DNA from 2 places in the Microbispora sp. ATCC PTA-5024 genome. Region 1 is predicted to be linked to the other one. Evidence: riboswitches for the same ligand, from Rfam matches in the RefSeq annotation. Region 1 holds a riboswitch; the other holds the start of a gene.
What was found. A riboswitch is a leader RNA that binds a small molecule or an ion and turns the genes downstream of it on or off. The one in region 1 is predicted to bind thiamine pyrophosphate.

Region 1 (10,047 bases):
CGCGCGCCGGGCGGGCCGCGGCGCGCCCGTCTTCGTCCGGCTGCGCGATCCGGACACCGCGGGGCGACCACGCCCCCGGGCGCCGTCGGGAAGCCCGGCGCCCGCCTGATCACCGAGTGATCGCGGGCGCCTTCGTCATGCCCTGTTTCCTCCGCAGACGAAAGGCTTTCCCGTGTTCGACGTCGTGCTCGTCCCCGTCTACCACCTCTTCACCGGTCTCAGCGGTCTCGTCGGCCCCGCGCTCGCGATCGTCGTCTTCACCCTGGCCGTACGGCTGGCGCTGCTCCCGCTGAGCGTGCGCGTCGCCCGGGTCCAGCGGATCCGGCTGCGGCTCCAGCCGCAGGCCGAGAAGCTGCGCGCCCGCTGGAAGTCCGACCCGCAGCGGCTGCTGCGCGAGACCAACGCCCTCTACGCGAAGGAGGGCGTCTCCCCGCTGTCCGGTTACCTGCCGGCGTTCGCGCAGTCGCCGTTCTTCATGGTCACCTACCGGCTGTTCACCTCGGTCGCCATCGCGGGGCACCCCAACCTGCTGCTCGCCCAGGGCCTGCTGGGCGTGCCGCTCGGTGAGCACTTCGGCGCCGTGCTGGCGGGCGCGGGCCTGGTCAGCGGCCCAGGCGCCGTCTTCCTCGTGGTGCTGGCCCTGCTCGCGGCGGTCGCCTGGATCGCCGCCAGGCGGATCGAGCCCGGCACGCCGATGCGGCGGCTGCTGATGGCGATGCCGTTCTGGACGGTCGCGGTCGCGACCGTGCTCCCGCTGGCGGCCGGGGTCTACCTGCTGGTGAGCTCCGCCTGGACGACCGCCGAGCGGATCGTGCTCTACCCGCGCGCCGCGCGCCTCGCCTGACGGTCCGTCGTCGCACCGGCCGTCCGAGGCGCTCGCGCCCGGGCGGCCCGGCGGGGTCGACGCTCAGCCGACCTCACGGAGGGCCGGGGTTGCGGTCATGCCGTTGTGACCGTTTCGGGCGGGCCAGGAAGCGGCGACGACGGCCCACACCGTGGTGGCCTCCTCGTCGTGGCGGACCCCCCAGCGTTCGGCCAGGTACTCCACGATGCCGAGCCCGCGCCCGCCCAGGGAGGAGAGCGTGGGACGGCCGGCCCTCGGCTCGGTGTGCGCGCCGCCGTCGCTGACGGCCACCTCGATCTGGCTGTCGGAGCACATCCAGGCCACCTTGAGCTGGCCGGACGGCAGGGGATGCGCGTGCCGCAGGGCGTTGCTCAGCAGTTCGCTCAGGACGAGGACGACGTCGTCGACGGAGGAGGAGACCAGCCCCGCGGCTGCCAGTTCGGCACTGAGGCGCTGGCGTGCGACGGCGACGCTCGACGGTGCGTACGGCAACATCACCACGCTCGACGCACTCACCTCCCCGATTCCCTTCCCCCCGCGGAGTCCAGCTCCACGACCGAAATGCCCCGTTCACTCGTCGGGGAAACCGTGCTCCGATCACAGCTTGTGCACAATGGACAATAGATCAGCTCTTGGGTGGTGACACCGTTACCGGTCCGGTGTGTCGGACCACGCGGGCAGGCCCGCGGCCTTCAGGACGACCCGCATGCGCGTCCCGCCGTCCGGCCGGGGGAGCGCGGAGACGTCGCCGCCCTGGGCCCGGGCGAGGCTGCGCACGATGTAGAGCCCGAGCCCGACCCCGCCGAACCTGCGCCGGTCGCCGCTGTCCGCCTGGACGAACCGTTCGAAGACCCGCTCCCGGTCGGCGGGGGCGATGCCGATCCCCTCGTCGTCGACGACGAGGACCACGCTGTCGTCCTCCCGCCGGGCCTCGACCCGGATCAGGCCGCCGTCCGGGGAGTACTTGAACGCGTTCTCCAGGAGCTGGCCGAGGAGGATGTCGGTGGCCAGGGAGTCGCCGTACACGGGTGGGAGGTCGGGCGGGATGTCCACCTCGACCCGGTGCCGGGCGGACAGGACGGGCAGCCCGAGGGTCGCCGCCCGGACACGCTCGGCCAGGTCGAACACCTCCACCTCGACCTTGAGCTCGTCGGCGCCCGCCCGCGCGCCGAGCAGCAGGTGGTCCATGAGCCGCCCGAGCGAGCGGGCCCGCTCGGCGATCGTGTGCACAGCCGACCTGCGCTCCTCGTCCGACAGGTGCTCCCAGCGCGAGTCGAGCGTGCTGGCGAAGCCGCGGACGATCGTGATCGGCGTGCGCAGCTCGTGGCTGGTGGTGGCGAGGAACAGGTCCTTGGCCTCCTCCAGCTCCTTGGCCCTGGTCACGTCGCGGAAGTCGACAACGATCTCCCCCGTCTCCCGGATCTCGGCGCGCAGGACGTCGAGCCACCGGCCGGACGGGAGCTGGATGGTGAGCTTCTCCCCCGGCTCCGGCAGCGGGAACGGCGGCGGCCCGCCGACCGCCTTCTCCCCGGGCACGCCGGTGAGGCGGGCCGCGGCCGGGTTCCACCGGACGACGGAGCCCGTGCCGTCGAGCACGGCGATGCCGTCCGCGCTGGCGTCGAAGACGGCCCGCTCGTGGGCCCGCTGCCGTACGGCGTCCTGGTAGGCCATCGCGTTGCCCACGGCGATGCCGGCGTGGCCCGCGAGCAGTTCGAGGAGCTCCAGCTCCAGATGTCCGGCCTTGCGCCGGGCGAACAGGGCGTAGAGCGCTCCATACGGACGGCCGCCGACGGCGGCGATCCCCACGGCGATCGTGTGGAGCCCGGGCAGGCGCGCCCAGATCAGGTCCTGGAAGCCGTCGGGCCCGGTCTCCAGCAGGACGGTCTTGCCGGTGCGCAGCAGCTTGCCGACGAGGCTGGTGTGCAGGCCCGCCGTGACGCCCCGCATGGCCTCGGGCAGCTCGTGCAGCCCGACCAGCCGCAGCTCGTCCCCCTCGATCGACACGAAGCCGCCCGCGTCGGCGCCGGTCAGCTCGGCGAGGCTGGCGGCGATCCGGTCCAGGACGACGGGCAGGTCGAGCTCGGCGTTGATGTCCCCCACGACGTCGGTCAGCCGCCGGACGAGCCGGGCCCGCCGGGCCGCCCGCCCCTGGGCGGCGTCGTCGTCCTCGGCCGGGTGGTAGACGCTGACGTACCCGAGCAGCGTGCCGTTCTCCGAGCACAGGGCGCTGGTGTCGACGCGCAGGTCGAGCAGCCGCCCGTCGCGGTCGAACCGTTTGGTGCGCAGGGAGACGGTGCCGCCGTTGCGCACCCGTTCCAGCACCGCGTTGTGCTCGGCCATCAGCTCGTCGGGGACGATGGGCGCGCGCCTGCCGAGCAGCTCGGCGGCGGGCCAGCCGAACAGCCGTTCCGCCGCGCCGTTCCACGTCAGCACCGTCAGGTCGCGGTCGAGGGCGACGACGGCGTCCGGCGAGCTGGCGACGACGGCGCGGGCGAGGCCGTCCTCGTCCCCCTCGTCGATACTGGAGTCACCCACGTTCCCATCGTGCCGTCTTTCGCCAACCGATCTTGGGCTTTTCCACCGGCTCGCGGCGGCTCCGATACGCTTCGACCACGCAGTGAGAGGAAGTGGGGCGGCCAATGTCCACAGGGGACCTCGAAGCCCTGCTACGGGTGACCGCCCCCGGCTACGTCGGCGAGTCCCCGCCGGACGTGGCGTTCGGCACCACCGACACCCCCGTCGGCCGTCTGGTCCTCGCGGTGACCGCCCGCGGCGTGGCCGCCTGCAGCTACGACGACGAGCACGCGGTCTTCGCCCGGGTGTACCGGTCGATCGGCTCGTTCATCGGCCCCGACCCCCGCCGCCTCGACCCCGTGCGGCGGGAGCTGGACGCCTACTTCGAGGGCCGGCTCAGGGCGTTCTCCCTGCCCGTGGACCTCCAGCTCGCCACGGCCTTCGCCCGGACCGTGGTGCAGATGACGCTGTCGGTGCCGTACGGCAGCGTCACGACACATGGGGACCTGGCTGGGCGGATCGGGCGTCCGCAGGCGCTGCACGCCGTGGCCAACGCCCTGACCGCCAACCCCGTCTGCGTCATCGTCCCGTGCCACAGGGCGGTGGAGTCGCCCGGCGTGCTCGGCGGCTACGCCGGCGGACCGGCCGCCAAGGAGCACCTCCTCCGCCTCGAGGGCGCCCTCACCTGACCGGCCCGCCGGGGGCGCGCCGGCGGGAGCGGAAGGCGGCGGCCTTCTCCCGGTTGCCGCACTCGCGCATGTCGCACCAGCGGCGCGAGCCGCCGCGGGAGGTGTCCACGTAGAGGCGGGTGCAGACCGTCCGCTCGCACTGCCGGATCCGCGCGGCGTCCGGCCCGCCGAACAACTCGGCCGCCGACCGTGCGATCGCGGCGAGGACGGCGTCCAGGTCCCCCGTACGGCTGACGCGCAGGCCGGCGCCGTCCGGAACGAGCCGGGGGACCACCGGGGACCCGGCGGCGAGCGCGTTCACCAGGGCCACGTCGGCCTCCGCCGGCCCCCGCCCGCGCAGAGGGCCCACACCGAGGCGGTAGACCGCCTCCCGGAGCCGTACCGCCCGGTCGCGACCTTCGGCGTCGACGGCCGGGGGCTCGTCCAGGAGCCCGGCGGCCACGGCCCACGCGGCGAGCAGATCGGGCGTGCCGATCATCTCCACCGGCTCGGTCTCCCGGTGGCCGACCGTGCCGGCGAAGTCGAGCGCGAGGTTGCCGCTCCAGAACGTGAACATGCCTCCATCGTAACCGCCTTGACAGGTTATCGGCGGCTCCATCATCGTGATAACCACTCTGGATGGTTACGGGAGGCCGGGATGACGGGGAGAAGGGTCGCGGAGGCGGCCGTGCCGGGGGCGTTCGTCGTCCTGTGGAGCAGCGCGTTCGTCGCGGGGTCGATCGGGCTCGGCGCGGCGCCGCCCCTGCTGCTGACGCTGGCCCGCTTCGCGCTCGCCGGGGTGCTGCTGGCCGTGGTCGCGCTGGCCGCGCGGGCCCCCTGGCCGCGCGGCCGGGTCCTCGGGCACGTGGTGGTCGCCGGGCTGCTCCTGCAGGCCGTGCAGTTCGGCGCGATCTACACGGCGATGGCGCTCGGGGTGAGCGGGGCGATCGCGGCGCTCGTCCAGGGGCTCCATCCGGTGCTCACCGCGCTGCTGGCCGTACCGCTGCTCGGTGAACGGGTGAGCGCGCGGCAGTGGGCGGGCTTCGCGCTCGGGGCCGCCGGGGTGACGCTGGCCGTGGCGGAGCGTGTCTCGTCGGCGGGGGCCGCGGTCCTGCTCTGCGGTGCCGGGCTGCTCGGGCTCAGCCTCGGCACGCTCTACCAGAAGCGGTTCTGCCCGCGGATGGACCTGCGCAGCGGCCAGGCCGTGCAGCTTCTCGCCGCCGTTCCGGTCGTCGGCCTGCTCACGGTCACCCTGGAACATCCGCGGGTCACGGCCTGGGCGCCGTTCACGGGCGCCGTGCTGTGGCTCGCGCTGGTGAACTCGATCGGCGCGTTCACCCTGCTCTACCTGCTGCTGCGCCGGTCACAGGCCGCCCGGGCGAGCAGCGTGTTCTTCCTCACGCCGTCCGTCACGGCCGTCATGGCGTGGGCGCTCCTCCACCAGCCGCTGAGCCCGCTCGCGGTCGCCGGCCTGGTGGTCAGCGGCGCCGGCGTCGCCCTGGCCACCCGGGCGCCCCGCGCCGACGCGGACCCCGCGGCGGTCAGACCGCCCGCCGGCGTCTCCCGAGAGCGGTCGGCAGCGTGAGCAGGGCGGCCACGAGGAACGCGGCAAGGGCGGCGTTCATCCACGGCTGGCGCTCGAACCCGACGGCGGACCGGACGTCCGCCCAGATCCCGTCCCACCAGCCCACGGTCGGGGTCGCGGTGACGACCCAGTAGGCCGCGAACCCGAGCACCCACGGCACGACCATGAACCACCGCGAGGGGGCGTCCTCGGCCGTGTTCCACCGGGAGGCGCCCCCGAGCAGGAAGTAGTCCACCACCAGCACGGCGAACATCGGCACGAAGACCGCCCCGATGACGTTGAGGAACGCGCCGTAGGAGTTCACATTGGCGAACAGCGCGATCACCGTCGTGACGACGCCGATCGCCACGGAGATCACCCGGCGGTCGACGCGGGGGGCCAGGTTCTGGATCGACACCGTCGTCGAGTAGACGTTGGCGAACGACTGGTCGACCTCGCGCAGCACGAGGATGCCGAAGAACAGCGCCCCGAGCGGCGCGGCCACGAACGGGTCCCAGACCTTGTCCATGTCGTTGCCCACGAGCGCCAGCGCCGCGATCCCGAGGGCCAGGCAGGCGACCTGGGCGATCGTGTAGCCGCCCACCACGCCGGCGAAGGCCGAGCCGCTCGTGCGGGAGTGCCGGGCGTAGTCGGCCGCCATCGGCACCCACGAGACCGACAACGCGATCACGTAGTCGACGGCCGGGGCGAAGGCGTCCCACGAGCCACCGCCCAGCGACGGACCGCGGGCGAACAGGGCGACCGACAGCCAGACCATCGCGATCACCACGCCGGCCGTCACGTAGCGGCGCAGCAGCCGCACCGACCCGAGCGGCCGGATCGTGAGCGCGATCGTCACCGCCCCCGCCACGACGGCCCACACGCGCTCCGGCACCGCACCGCCGAACACGGCCCGCGCGCCGCTCGCGACGACCCACAGCTCGTACGCCCCCCAGCCGATCATCTGCACGATGTTCAGCACGGTCGGGACGTACGACAGACGGGCCCCGAACAGCCCGCGCAGCAGGACCATGGCCGGTCGGCCGGTGCGGACGCCGGGGATCGCGGCCAGGCCCACCATGGCCGTGCCGATCAGGCTGCCCACGACGGCGGCCAGGACGGCCCCGGCGAACGGGAGCGGGTGCCCGCCCAGCGGGTCGAGCAGGAACAACGCCCCCGCGAACCCGAGAAGGCTCACCCCGAGGTTGGCCCAGAACGCGCTCTGGTCGAGGAGCCCGAGGGTGCGGGGGGCCTCCTCGTCGAGGGTCAGGGGCACTTCCGCCCGGGCGGGGTCGACGACGGCCGATGTCATCACACGCTCCCTACGCCGGCATTATCCGGACAGGTTCATGCGGTCGGCGGCACGTCTCGTCGGAGAATCCGCCCTCTCAGCCCGGTCTCGCCCGAGCTCCCGCGCTTTTCGGATGTCGTCGTGATTATGCCATCCGTTTACCTACGCCACGAAGGGGGGCTCCCCGCTCTCGCTGACCATCGGCAGCCCGGCGGCGGCCCACGACTGCATGCCCCCGCCCACGTTCACGGCGTCCCTGCCGACGTGGTTGAGCCACAGCGTGGCGTGCGCCGACCGCCCGCCGGCCCGGCACACCACGTACACCGGGCGGTCGGCCGGCACCTCGTCGACCCGCTGCTGCAGGTCGCCCAGCGGGATGTGCTCGGCCTCCGGCGCGTGCCCCGCGCGCCACTCCTCGATCTCGCGGACGTCCAGCAGGTAGGCGCCCTTGGGCACAGCGGCGGGGGCGATTTCCGGCATCGTCATGGGCCCATTGTCGCGCCCCGGCGCCCGTGCTCGGTCCGGCTTCCAAGCTGGTGCTCCCCCTCAGGGGTATGCCGGGCGGACGGCCGGGTGGCTAGCGTCGAGGGATGGAGGAGATCACCGCCGTCCGGCACGGGGAGAGCACCGCCAACGCCGCCTCGGCCCGCGCCGTGCGCGACGACCTCGCCGTACGGATCGACGGGCGGGACGCCGACATCGGCCTGTCCGGGCGCGGCCGGGAGCAGGCGGCGGCGGTCGGCCACCTCCTCGCGGGCCTGCCTGACGACGCGCTGCCCCAGTCGGTCTGGTGCTCGCCGTACCAGAGGGCCCGGCTCACCTGGGAGATCGCGCGGGAGGGGCTGCGCGCGGCCGGACGGCCGCTGCCCGCCGAGCGCGTCGACGACCGCCTGCGCGACCGGGTCCTCGGCGTGTTCGAACTTCTCACGCCCCGTGCCATCGAGGAGCGCTTCCCGGCCGAGCGGCGGGAGATGGAGCGGATCGGCCTGCCGTTCTACCGCCCGCCGGGCGGGGAGTCGTTCGCGGACGTATCGGTCCGGATCCGTGAGGTGCTGGACGACGCCGGAACGGCCGAGGCGGGCCGGCGGGTGCTGGTCGTGGCGCACGACGCCGTCGTGCTGCTCATCCGCCACGTGCTCGGCGGCGGGACGCCGGACGACGTCGGGCGCATCTTCGGCTACGGGCAGGTGGCCAACGGCTCGATCTCCCGCTGGCGGCGCCGGGGCGGGCGGATGGACCTGGTGTCCTTCGGCGACACCGGCCACCTGCCCCCGGAGATCGTCACTTGAGCAGCTTGGACAGGCGGCGGTCGGCCAGCGGCTTGCCGCCGGTCTGGCAGGTCGGGCAGTACTGGAGGGAGGAGTCGGCGAACGACACCTCCCGGATCGTGTCGCCGCAGACCTCGCACTTCTCGCCGGTACGGCCGTGGACGCGCAGGCCCGACTTCTTCTCGGACTTGAGGTCTTTGGCGGCCAGGCCCCGCGCCCGGCCCACGGCGTCGCGCAGCGTCGTCACGATCGCCTCGTGCAGGTCGGCCACCTGCGCGTCCGTCAACGACGAGGCGATCTTGAACGGCGACATCCTGGCGACGTGGAGGACCTCGTCGGAGTAGGCGTTGCCGATGCCGGCGATCACCTTCTGGTCCCGCAGCAGGCCTTTGATCTGGGTGCGGTTGCCGCCCACGATCGCCTTGAGCGCGTCGACGGTGAAAGTCTCCGACAGCGGGTCGGGGCCGAGGCTCGCGACGCCCGGCACCTCCGCGGGGTCGCGCACGACGTACACCGCCAGGCGCTTCTGCGTCCCGGCCTCGGTGAGCTCGAAGCCCGGCGCCCGGTCGTCCTCACCGGGCGACAGCCGTACCCGCACCGCGAGAGGACCCTTCCCGGGGCGGACGGGCCTGGCTCCGGACAGGTCCTCCCGCCAGCGCAGCCAGCCGCCGCGCGCCAGGTGGGTGACGAAGTGCAGCCCGTCGCAGTCGAGGTCGAGGAACTTGCCGTGGCGGGCGACCCCGGTCACCTCCAGCCCGGCGAGGGCCGTGACGGGCGGGGCGACGGTCTTCAGGGCCTGGATGGCCACCACGTCCACACCCAGGACCGCGTGGCCGACGGCGCGCTCGCGCAGGAACTCGGCGAGCGCCTCCACCTCGGGCAGCTCCGGCATGCCCCCACAGTAACCCGGCTCCGGCCGTTCCCGGCCTCGTTACGCGGGGACGTCCCAGAAGGCCAGCTCGTGCCGCATGCCCTCGGCGAACAGCTCCGCGGCCCTCGCCGGGTCGGGTCGCGCCTCGTCGATCATCGCGGCGATCCGCTCGGCGAGCGCCGCGAACCCGGGGTCGGCGTAGGTCTCCACCCAGGCTCGGTAGCGCGGCTCGGCGGGCGGGTCCTGCGCCAGGATCCGGCCGAGCGTGGAGTATCCCCACATGCAGGGGTAGAGCGCGGCCAGTCCCTCGCCGTAGTCGGCGGCCGACTCCAGCAGGAACGCCGTGTACGCCGCGCAGGCCGGGCCCTTCACCGCTCCCGCCAGGTCGGCATCGAACCCGGCCGCCAGCGACCGGTGCAGGTCGAGCTCGTCGTGCCAGGTCGCGTACGCGAGGTCGACGAGGTCGCCCAGATGGCCGTCGGGCGCCTGCCAGGCCAGCCGCGAGAACACCCGGACGTAGTCGAGCAGGAACAGGTAGTCCTGCTCCAGCCACGACCGGAACACCGCATCGGGCAGGTCGCCCGCGGCGATGCCCCGGACGGTCGGATGGGCCAGCTGGGCGTCGAGCAGGGGACGCCCGATGGCGTGCAGCTCCCGAGAGATCGTCACAAGAGGCCCATTGTGCCGCGCACGGGCACGGGCGCCGCCAGCCGGCCGCTACTTGGTGAGGACGTCCTTGGGGACCTGCTTGTCCTGGGCGAGCGCCTCGAACAGGCGCAGCGCCTTCTGTGTGTCCCACTTGACCACGGCCGCGCCGTTGATGGTGGGCAGCGACCCGACGGGCACGGCGGTGGTGACCGGGCCTCCGCGCATCGCCAGCCCGACCGACAGCAGGTCGAACAGGCCGGTGTCCGGGTCGACCGCGACCGAGTCGGCCGCGCTCAGCGCCAGCGGCACCGAACTGAACGGGTTGAGCAGCGTGCCCGGGCTGGCCGCCTTCTGCACGACCGCGGCGAAGAACTGCCGC
Region 2 (10,047 bases), on a different contig from region 1:
CACGGAGGGACGGGACATGGACAGGCAGCCCATGACGAGGCGGGGGGCGACGCGCGGACGCGGCGCCCTACGGCCGGGCGGGGAGCGGGCATGAGCGGGCACGCTGCCGGGCAGGCGTCCGATCACGGGGCCAGGGAGGCGGCCGGCCACGCGTCCGAGCAGGCGGCGGGGCACGCTGCCGGGCGGGTGACCGGGCATGTGACCGGGCATGTGGTCATCGCGCCGGACAAGTTCCGCGGCTCGCTCACCTCGCCGGAGGTGGCCGAGCACGTGGCCGCCGGGCTGGGGGACGTCCCGGTCGTGCGGCTCCCGGTGGCCGACGGCGGCGACGGCACCGTCGACGCGGTCGTCGCCTGCGGCTTCACCCGGGTGGAGGTCGAAGTCACCGGGCCGACGGGCCGGCCGGTCCACGCCTCGTACGCGGTGCGCGACGAGCCGGGCGGCGGGCGCGTGGCCGTGGTCGAGCTGGCCGAGGCGTCCGGGCTGCGGAGGCTGCCGGAGGGCGAGGGGCCGTCCCCGCTCACGGCGACCAGCTACGGCACCGGAGAGCTGATCGCCCACGCCGTACGGCACGGGGCCACCCGGGTCGTCCTGGGGCTCGGCGGCAGCGCCTGCACCGACGGCGGCGCCGGCATGGTCCAGGCCCTCGGGGCGCGGCTGCTCGACGCCGGCGGGGCCGACGTGCCGCACGGCGGCGCCGCCCTGCGCGCGCTCGACAGGATCGACGCCTCGGGCATGCTGCGGGGGGCCGAGGTGATCGTCGCGAGCGACGTGGACAACCCGCTGCTCGGGCCGTACGGCGCGGCGGCCGTGTACGGCCCGCAGAAGGGCGCGGCCCCCGGCGACGTGGCGGTGCTGGAGGCGGGGCTGGCCCGGCTGGCCGCGGTCGCGGCGCACACCCACGGCCTGGCCGGGGCGGCCGAGCACGACGGGGTGGTCCGGAGCATGGGCGTCGCCGGGACGCCGGGAGCCGGCGCGGCGGGCGGCGTGGGCTTCGCCGCGCTCGCCTTCCTCCACGCCGAGATCCGCTCGGGCATCGAGTACCTCCTTGAGCTGCAGGACTTCGACCGGCACGCCGAGGGCGCCCGGCTGGTGATCACGGGGGAGGGGTCGCTCGACGAGCAGTCCCTGCGCGGCAAGACCCCGGTCGGGGTGGCGACGGCGGCGGCCAAGCACGGCGTGCCGGTGGTCGCGGTGTGCGGGCGGCGTGCGATCGGCGACGACGATCTGCGGGCGGCCGGGATCGAGGCGGCGTACGCGTTGACCGACATCGAGCCCGACGCCCGGCGATGCATGGCGGAGGCCGGGCCGCTGCTCGAACGGCTCGCCCGCCGGGTCGCCGCCGCGCACCTGCCGCCCCCCGCACCCGGCGGTCGCGCATGAGCGAGCGGAGCGAGCGAATCAGTGGGCACAGCGCGATTCGCGAATGCGGCTCCGAGCCGTCAGGCGAGGAGGTGGCATGAGCGAGCGGAGCGAGCGAATCAGTGGGCACAGCGCGTTTCGCGAATGCGGCTCCGAGCCGTCAGGCGAGGAGGTGGCATGAGTGACGTCTACGACCTGGTGGTGCGGTCGCGGCGTGCGGTGACGCCCGAGGGTGAGCGGCCGGCGGCCGTGGCCGTGCGGGACGGGAGGATCGCGGAGGTCGGCGCGTACGACGACGCCCTGCCCGCCCGGGAGACCGCCGACCTCGGCGACCTCCCGCTGCTGCCGGGCCTGGTGGACACCCACGTCCACGTGAACGAGCCGGGCCGCACCCACTGGGAGGGGTTCGCCTCGGCCACCCGGGCGGCGGCGGCCGGCGGCGTGACGGCGATCGTGGACATGCCGCTCAACTCGCTGCCCCCGACGGTCTCGGTCGCCGCGCTGGAGACCAAGCGGCGGGCCGCCGAGGGCCGGTGCCACGTCGACGTTGCGTTCTGGGGCGGCGCGATCCCCGGCAACCTGGCGGACCTGCGCCCGTTGCACGAGGCCGGTGTGATCGGCGTGAAGTGCTTCCTGTCGCCGTCGGGGGTGGACGAGTTCCCGGCGCTCGACCGGGAGGGGCTGCGGGCGGCGCTGGCCGAGGTGGCCTCGTTCGACGGCCTGCTGATCGCGCACGCGGAGGACCCGGGCCTGCTGGCCGAGCCCGCCGGTCCGACGTACGCCGACTTCCTGCGGTCCCGGCCGCAGGACGCCGAGCGGCGGGCCGTCGAGCAGGTCGTCGAGCTGGCCGCGGAGACCGGCGCGCGCGCCCACATCGTGCACGTGTCGGCCGCCGCCTGCCTGGAGCCGCTGCGGCGGGCCCAGCGCGACGGGGTGCGCGTCACGGCCGAGACCTGCCCTCACTACCTCACGCTGAGCGCGGAGGAGGTGCGCGGCCCGGCGTACAAGTGCTGCCCGCCGATCAGGGAGGCGGCCAACCGCGACGCCCTGTGGGGGGCCCTGGCCGAGGGCGTCCTCATCGGCGTGGTCTCCGACCACTCGCCCTCGACGCCCGATCTCAAGGTGCCCGACTTCGCCGCGGCCTGGGGCGGGATCTCCTCGCTCCAGCTCGGGCTGCCGGCGGTTTGGACGGCCGCCCGGGAGCGCGGGCACGGCCTGGCCGACGTGGTGCGGTGGATGGCGGCGGGCCCGGCCCGGCTGGCGGGCCTGCCGTACAAGGGGGTGATCAGGGAGGGCGCCGACGCCGACCTGGTGGCCTTCGACCCGGACGCCGGGTTCACCGTCGACGTGGCCGCCCTGCACCACCGCAACCCGGTGTCGCCGTACGACGGGCACGCCCTGACCGGCGTCGTCCGGAGCACCTGGCTGCGGGGCGTCCCGGTCGACTTCGCCACCCCACGGGGGCGGCTGCTGGAAGGAGCGTCCCGATGAGCGCGTTCACCCGTCTGCCCGATCTGGCCCTGCGCGCGTACGGCGGCTCGGTCGTGGCGGCCAACGACGAGTCGTTCGCCGAGCGGGAGGCCCTCATCCGGCCCGGGCCCCCCGAGTTCCGCCCGCACACGTTCGGCGCGAAGGGCCAGGTGTACGACGGGTGGGAGACCCGGCGGCGGCGCGAGCCCGGCCACGACTGGGCGATCGTGCGGCTGGGCCTGCCCGGTGTGATCCGGGGCGTGGTCGTCGACACGGCGTGGTTCAGGGGCAACTACCCGCCGTACGCGTCGGTGGAGGCGTGCGAGGCCGAGGGGTACCCGGCGCCGGGCGAGCTGGACGGCTGGGTGGAGATCGTGCCGAGGAGCCCGCTCACCGGGGACGCGGCGCATGAGTTCGCCGTGACCGGCGAGCGGCGGTTCACGCACGTGCGGCTCAACATCTTCCCCGACGGCGGCGTGGCCCGGCTGCGCGTCCACGGGGAGGTGGTCCCCGACCCGGCGTTCCTGGACGGGCTCACCGTCGATCTCGCCGCCCTGGAGAACGGCGGGCTGGTGGTCGCGTGCTCCGACGAGTTCTACTCCTCGCCCAACAACGTCATCGCTCCCGGGGCGGCCCGCAACCAGTCGGAGGGCTGGGAGACCGCCCGGCGGCGCGGCGGCGGCAACGACTGGCTCGTGGTGGCCCTCGCCGGGCCGGGCACGGTGGCGGTGGCGGAGCTGGACACCTCGAACCTGCTGTTCAACGCCCCCGGCTGGGCCGCGGTCAGCGGCGTCGACGCGAGGAAGGCGTCGCCGGACGACCGGGACGCCTGGTTCCCGCTGCTGCCGCGGACGCGCCTGCAGCCCGACACCCGGCACCGGTTCCGGCTCGACTCGGACCGTACGGTCACCCACGCCCGGCTCGACGTCTACCCGGACGGCGGCATGGCCCGGCTGCGCCTCCTGGGCAGGCTCACCACCTGAGCGGCGCGGGGCGACCCGGCCCCGGCCCGCTCGTAGGCCCGCCGGCCCGCACGGACGGTTCGGTGCCGGACGGTTCAGTGCCAGATGGTGATGCGGGTGCCCATGGGCTGCTGGCCGAGCGGGTTCTCCCCGACCACCCGCCGGGTCCCGACCAGGTTGCGGACCTTGACCTGGAACCCCGCGGCCTTCAGCTCGCTGACCGCGTCGTTCACGTCCTTGAACCGGACGTCGGGGACGACCACGAAGTCCGGCGGGGCCTCGGAGTTGTCGTTCTCCCACGGCCAGTGCCAGCCCGTGTCGGGCCCCTTCGAGACGGTCAGGTGGACGACCGCGCCGGCCGCCACCTCGGAGCCGCCCGACGGGTCCTGCGCGATGACGGTGCCGGGCGGGGTGTTGTCGGCCGTCTCGTCGATCTGGACGTTGAAGCCCTTGTCCCGCAGGAACTTCTCGGCCTGGTCGCGCATCATCTGCGTCACGTCCGGCATGAGCAGGCCGGCGCTGACGACGAGGTTGACCGTGCCGCCCTTCTTGATCCGCTTGCCCACCATCGGGCTGGTGCGGATGACCTGGCCGCGCGGCACCGTGTCGCTCGCGCTCTTGCTCACCCGGCCGACGACCAGCCCGACCGCGGCGACCTGGGCCCGCGCGTCGGCCTCGGTGAGGCCCTCGACCTTGGGCACCGGGATGGTCTCCGGGCCCGCCGACGGGATCAGGGTCACCACCGCCCCCCGGGCGATCTCGGCGCCCGCCCCGGGGTCGGTGTCGAGCACCGTGTCCTTCGCGGCCTTGTCGTCGAAGCGGGCCTTGCCGATCCGCACCTCGAACCCGGCCTGCTGCGCCTGCTGCCTGGCCACCTTGATGTTCCGGCCGACCAGGTCGGGCACCTTCACGTACCGGCCCTGGGAGAACCACCACCCCGTCAGGGCGACGCCGGCCACCATCACGAGGGCGAGGCCGAGCACCAGCCAGTTGGGCCGGAAGCGGCGGCGCCGGGCCGCGGGCTCGCCGTCGTGCCCGATCGGCAGGTCCGACCGCGGCTGGATCATCGTGTGCGCCGCTCCCGGCTGCGCGCCCGGCGACAGGTACTGCCCCGTCCCGTACGGCGGGGCCGTCCCGGCGGCGGCGGCCGGCGGGGGAGCGGTGGGGCCGCTGAGCGACCCGGGCTGCAGGCCGGTCGGCCCGGTGTAGGAGCCGGTGTTCCCGGTCCTCGGCAGCGACCGGTGGGCGTCGACGGCGGCGACCAGCATGGCGGTCGCGTCGGCCGGGCGGCGGGCCGGGTCCTTGTCCGTGGCCGCCGCCACCAGCGCGTCGATCGACGGCGGGATGTCCGGCACGACCGAGGACGGCGCCGGGACGGTCTCGTGCACGTGCCGGTACGCGACCGACATCGGGGTCTCGCCCGCGTACGGCTGGCGCCCCGTGAGCAGCTCGAACAGCATGATGCCGGTGGCGTAGACGTCGCTGCGGACGTCGGCCGTGCCGGTCGTGACCTGCTCGGGCGACATGTAGCCGATCGTGCCGATCATCATGCCGGTCTTGGTCTGGTTGGTGGCCTCGACGGCCCTGGCCAGGCCGAAGTCGACGACCTTGACCCGGCCGTCGTCGGTGAGCAGCACGTTCTCCGGCTTGACGTCCCGGTGGACCATCCCGGCCTGGTGGGCCGCGCCGAGCGCGGCGAGCACCGGGATGACCATCTCCAGCGCCTCGCGGGCCGGGAGCCGGCCGCGCAGGCGCAGGACGTCCCGCAGGGTCTTGCCCGGCACGTACTCCATCGAGAGGTAGACGTGCGCCCCGTCGGTGCCCTGGTCGAAGACATGGACGATGTTGGGGTGGGAGAGGCTGGCCACGGACTTGGCCTCGCCGATGAAGCGCCGGACGAACTGCGGGTCCTCGGCGAGCGAGCGGTGCATCACCTTGACGGCGACCGTGCGGTCGAGCCGGACGTCCAGAGCCAGGTAGACGGAGGCCATGCCGCCCCGGGCGATCCGGGACTCGACGCGATAGCGCCCGTCGAGCACCTGCCCTACGAGCGGGTCGGTTAGCGTCGTGTCCACTCGCCCGAGTTTACGGGTGATTTGCCACCCGCAGTGTTACGGAATCCCAAACCGAGACCTATTCGCGGAGCTTTCCGTACCATCGGAAAGCCCCGGGGAATCCGATAACCGGAGCTACCGGATGCCGCCGTTCCGCCTCCACCGCAGCGGCCGGGGTCGGGTGGCCGGGGTCACGCCGGGGTCGGACGTCCGGGGTCACGCCGGGGTCGGACGGCCGGGGGAGGACGCCTCGGCGTACCGGCGGCGCGGGATGCGTCCGGCCAGCCGCGCCTGCCGTCCCGCCGTCACGGCCGACCGCATCGCGGCGGCCATCAGCCCGGGCCGCTGGGCGCGGGTCACCGCGCTGGCCAGCAGCACCGCGTCGCAGCCGAGCTCCATGGCGAGCGCGGCGTCGCTGGCCGTGCCCAGCCCGGCGTCGAGGATGACCGGGACCCCGGCGGCCTCCACGATCAGCTCGATGCTGTGCGGGTTGCGGATGCCGAGGCCGGAGCCGATGGGCGCGCCCAGCGGCATCACGGCCGCGCAGCCGGCCTGTTCGAGCCGCCGCGCCAGCGCCGGGTCGTCGCCGATGTAGGGGAGGACGACGAAGCCGTCCGCCACCAGCCGCTCGGCCGCGTCGAACGTCTCGACGGGGTCGGGCAGCAGCGTCCGCTCGTCGGCGATGACCTCCAGCTTCACCCAGTCGGTCTCCAGGGCCTCCCGGGCCAGCCGGGCCGTCAGCACCGCCTCGCCGGCCGTGAAGCAGCCCGCCGTGTTCGGCAGCACCCTGATGCCCCGGCGGCGCAGCACGTCGAGGACCGAGCCGCCCGCGGACGGGTCGAGCCGGCGCATGGCGACCGTGGTCAGCTCGGTGCCCGACGCCTCCAGGGCCTCGTCGAGCACCTCCAGGGAGGGCGCGCCGCCCGTCCCCATGATCAGGCGCGAGGAGAACTTCTCGCCGCCCAGCAGGAACGTGTCGTCGTCCGGCGCCGCCGCGGTGTCCTTCATCGTCATCCTCCCTGCACCGCCGTCAGCACCTCGACCGTGTCGCCGCCCGCCAGCGGGGTCGACTCCCAGCTGCCCCGGCTGACCACCTCGCCGTTCACCGCCACCGCGACGCCCGACGTGAGCGGCGTGAGGGCGCGCACGGCGTGGCCGGCGGTGGCGCCGTCGGGCAGCTCGACGGCCGTGCCGTTGATCACAACCTTCATCGGCTGAATCTCCCAGGATCACAGGACTTCACGACCTCCGGAGCGCCGGCGCCCGTGACGAGGGCGACGACGGCCTCGGCCGTGACAGGGGCCAGCAGGACGCCCGCGCGGTGGTGACCGGTCGCCGCGAGCACACCGGGCGGTCCGGCCGGGCCGATCAGCGGCAGGTTGTCGGGGGTGCCCGGGCGGAAGCCCACGGTGGTCTCGGCCAGCTCCAGCTCGCTGATGCCGGGCACCAGCTCCCTGGCGTCGCGCAGCAGCTCGTAGACGCCGCCGGCCGTCACCCGGGCGTCGAACGCCAGCTCCTCCACGGTCGCGCCCAGCGTGATCTCGCCGTCGCCGCGCGGGACGAGGTACACCGGCGACCCGTGGACCAGGCCCCGCACGCACCGGGTGAGGAACCCCTGCGGCCCGCGCAGGCGGAGGATCTGCCCCTTGACCGGCCGTACGGGCAGGCCGGGAAGCAGCGACGGCGACCACGAGCCGGCCGCCACGACGACGTGCCCGGCGCTCACGAGCTCGCCCGAGCCCAGCCGCACGCCCACGCCGCCGCCCACACCGCTGCCGCCGCCGTCGCCCAGGGGGACGATCTCGGTCGCCCGGTCGTACAGGATCTCGCCGTCCCAACGCTGTACGGCGGCCAGCAGGGCCCGTACCAGCCTGCGGGGGTTGATCCAGGCGTCGTCGCGGGCGAGCAGGCCGCCCCTGACCGCGGGGGAGAGCATCGGCTCCAGGGCACGGCACTCCCGCCCGGTCAGCCGCTCGACCCGCAGCCCGAGCGTCTCCTCGAACGCGGCGAGCCGGTCGAAGTACGCCATGTCGTCGGCGCTGTAGGCGATCTCCAGTGTGCCCTCGCGCCGGTGGTCGACCTCCACGCCGCTCTCGTCGTCGAGCTCGGCCCGGAAGCCGGGCCAGGCGGCGAGGGAGGCGAGGCCGAGCCGCAGCAGCGGCTCCTCGGTGTAGGTCACCTCGCTGACCGGCGCCAGCATCCCCGCGGAGGCGTGGGTCGCGCCGGTGCCGGGGGCCGGGTCGACGACGACCACGGACATGCCCTGCCTGGCCGTCCGCCAGGCGGCGGACAGTCCCGCGACCCCTCCGCCGACGACCACGACGTCGCAGACGAGGTCGGCACGGGCTCCGTGCGGATCTGACACAGCGCTCCCTTCGCCGGCATTACCCGGATCAGGTCGTCTGGCGGTCGAGAGCCTCCGCTCTCCTCTCAGCCCGGCCGCCGGGCTCCCGCGCGTCTTACGCCCCTCAGCCTAGCCCTGCGGCCCTGCGTCACGCACAACGGGCGGCACGGCCGGTGTGCGCAGTAGTTGCCCAAGTCGTTATGGCACCTCCATTGGCGGCATGCCCGGTGGGCAATCTATGGTCAGGTGGTGGATCACGTCGTGGTGGTGGGGGCCGGCCTGGCCGGCGTGCGAAGTGTCGAGGCTCTGCGGGCCCACGGTTTCGCGGGCCGGATCACGCTGATCGGCGAGGAACGTCATCGCCCCTACGACAGGCCGCCGCTGTCGAAGGCGGTGCTGCTCGGCGAGACCGACTCCACCGTGGTCGACTCCGACCTCGACGCCCTCGACGTACGGCTGTGCCTGGGCGCCGCCGCCAAGGGCCTGCGCGAGGGCGTGCTGGAGACGACCGAGGGCGAGCTGGAGTACGACGGCCTGGTGATCGCGACCGGCGCGACGCCGGTGCGGCTGCGCGGCGAGGGCCGCCAGCACGTGCTGCGCACGATCGACGACGCGCTCGCGCTGCGCGAGCGGCTGGTCCCCGGGGCCCGGGTCGCCGTGATCGGCGCGGGCTGGATCGGCGCCGAGGTCGCCACCGCGGCCGCCCGCGCCGGATGCGCGGTCACCGTGGTCGAGGCGGGCGAGACCCCGCTGGCCGCCGCGCTGGGGGCGGTCGGCGGGCACACCATCCCCTGGTACGCCCAGGCGGGCGTGGAGCTGCGGCTCGGGGCGAAGGTCGGCACGATCGACGCCGACGGGCTCACGCTCATGTCCGGCGCCCGGGTGAAGGCGGACGTCGTGGTCACCGGCGTCGGCGTGCGGCCCGCGGTCGAGTGGCTGAAGGGCTCCGCCGTCGAGGTGGACAACGGGGTCGTGGTCGACGAGCACCTGCGCACCCGCCTGCCCGGCGTCGTGGCGGTCGGCGACTGCGCCAACTGGTGGTCGCGCAGGTTCGGCACGCGGCTGCGGGTCGAGCACTGGGACACCGCCCTGCAGGCGCCCGACACGGCCGCCGCGGCCCTGCTGGGCGAGGACGCCGTCTACGACCCGGTGCCGTACTTCTGGTCGGAGCAGTTCGGCCACATGGTCCAGTTCGCGGGGCACCACCCGGCGGCGGAGCGGGTGCTGCTGCGCGGCGACCCGCGGGGCGAGGGGAAGTGGGCGGCCTGCTGGCTCACGGCCGGAGACCGGCTCGCGGCCATCCTGACCGTCGACCGGCCGCGCGACGTGGTGCAGGGGCGGCGGATCGTCGAGGCCGGGCACCGGCTCGACCCGGCCCGCCTGACCGACCCGTCCGTGCCGCTCCGCGACTGCATTATGACGTAATCGAGGTGTTTCCCGGCTGCTCGCCTGTGGTAATGGTGGTTCCGTGACGCTTACTGTTGCGCAGATCGACCGGGACACCGACCAGCTCGTAGGGGAATGGCTCCCCATCTCGGAGGCCGCCAAGAGGCTGGAGATCAGCATCGGGCGGGTCAAGCAGCTCCTCAAGGACAAGAAGCTCGTCGGCGTCCGCCGCGGCGGCGGCGAGCCCCAGATCCCCGCGGTGTTCATCGCCGGCGGCGACGTGCTGAAGGGGCTTCCCGGCACGCTCACCGTCCTGGCGGACGCCGGGTACGACGAGGTCGAGTCGATCCGCTGGCTGTTCACGGCCGACGACTCGCTCCCCGGATCGCCGATCGACGCCATCGCCGCCGGTCGGCACACCGAGGTCAAGCGCAGGGCGCAGGCCCTGGGCTTCTGAGCCGCGGGCGCA

Region 2: another riboswitch for thiamine pyrophosphate. It lies ahead of thiO (glycine oxidase ThiO); the one in region 1 lies ahead of MPTA5024_RS16530 (purine-cytosine permease family protein).

The regions. Positions count from the first base shown of each region.
Region 1 is NZ_KI866523.1:855,838-865,884, reverse strand. Features, by position in the region: gene MPTA5024_RS16565 (DUF6412 domain-containing protein) at 1-109, shown strand, start outside; gene MPTA5024_RS16560 (YidC/Oxa1 family membrane protein insertase) at 173-844, shown strand; gene MPTA5024_RS16555 (ATP-binding protein) at 908-1,360, opposite strand; gene MPTA5024_RS16550 (ATP-binding protein) at 1,493-3,379, opposite strand; gene MPTA5024_RS16545 (methylated-DNA--[protein]-cysteine S-methyltransferase) at 3,484-4,047, shown strand; gene MPTA5024_RS16540 (CGNR zinc finger domain-containing protein) at 4,040-4,603, opposite strand; gene MPTA5024_RS16535 (DMT family transporter) at 4,685-5,611, shown strand; gene MPTA5024_RS16530 (purine-cytosine permease family protein) at 5,568-6,902, opposite strand; TPP riboswitch at 6,893-7,015, opposite strand; gene MPTA5024_RS16525 (rhodanese-like domain-containing protein) at 7,044-7,367, opposite strand; gene MPTA5024_RS16520 (histidine phosphatase family protein) at 7,472-8,170, shown strand; gene MPTA5024_RS16515 (Fpg/Nei family DNA glycosylase) at 8,163-9,041, opposite strand; gene MPTA5024_RS16510 (TenA family protein) at 9,081-9,689, opposite strand; gene MPTA5024_RS16505 (LCP family protein) at 9,738-10,047, opposite strand, start outside.
Region 2 is NZ_KI866522.1:2,099,783-2,109,829, reverse strand. Features, by position in the region: gene MPTA5024_RS09330 (glycerate kinase) at 91-1,383, shown strand; gene allB (allantoinase AllB) at 1,540-2,853, shown strand; gene alc (allantoicase) at 2,850-3,815, shown strand; gene pknB (Stk1 family PASTA domain-containing Ser/Thr kinase) at 3,890-5,869, opposite strand; gene MPTA5024_RS09310 (thiazole synthase) at 6,065-6,856, opposite strand; gene thiS (sulfur carrier protein ThiS) at 6,859-7,059, opposite strand; gene thiO (glycine oxidase ThiO) at 7,056-8,213, opposite strand; TPP riboswitch at 8,202-8,312, opposite strand; gene MPTA5024_RS09295 (NAD(P)/FAD-dependent oxidoreductase) at 8,442-9,617, shown strand; gene MPTA5024_RS09290 (Rv2175c family DNA-binding protein) at 9,661-10,035, shown strand.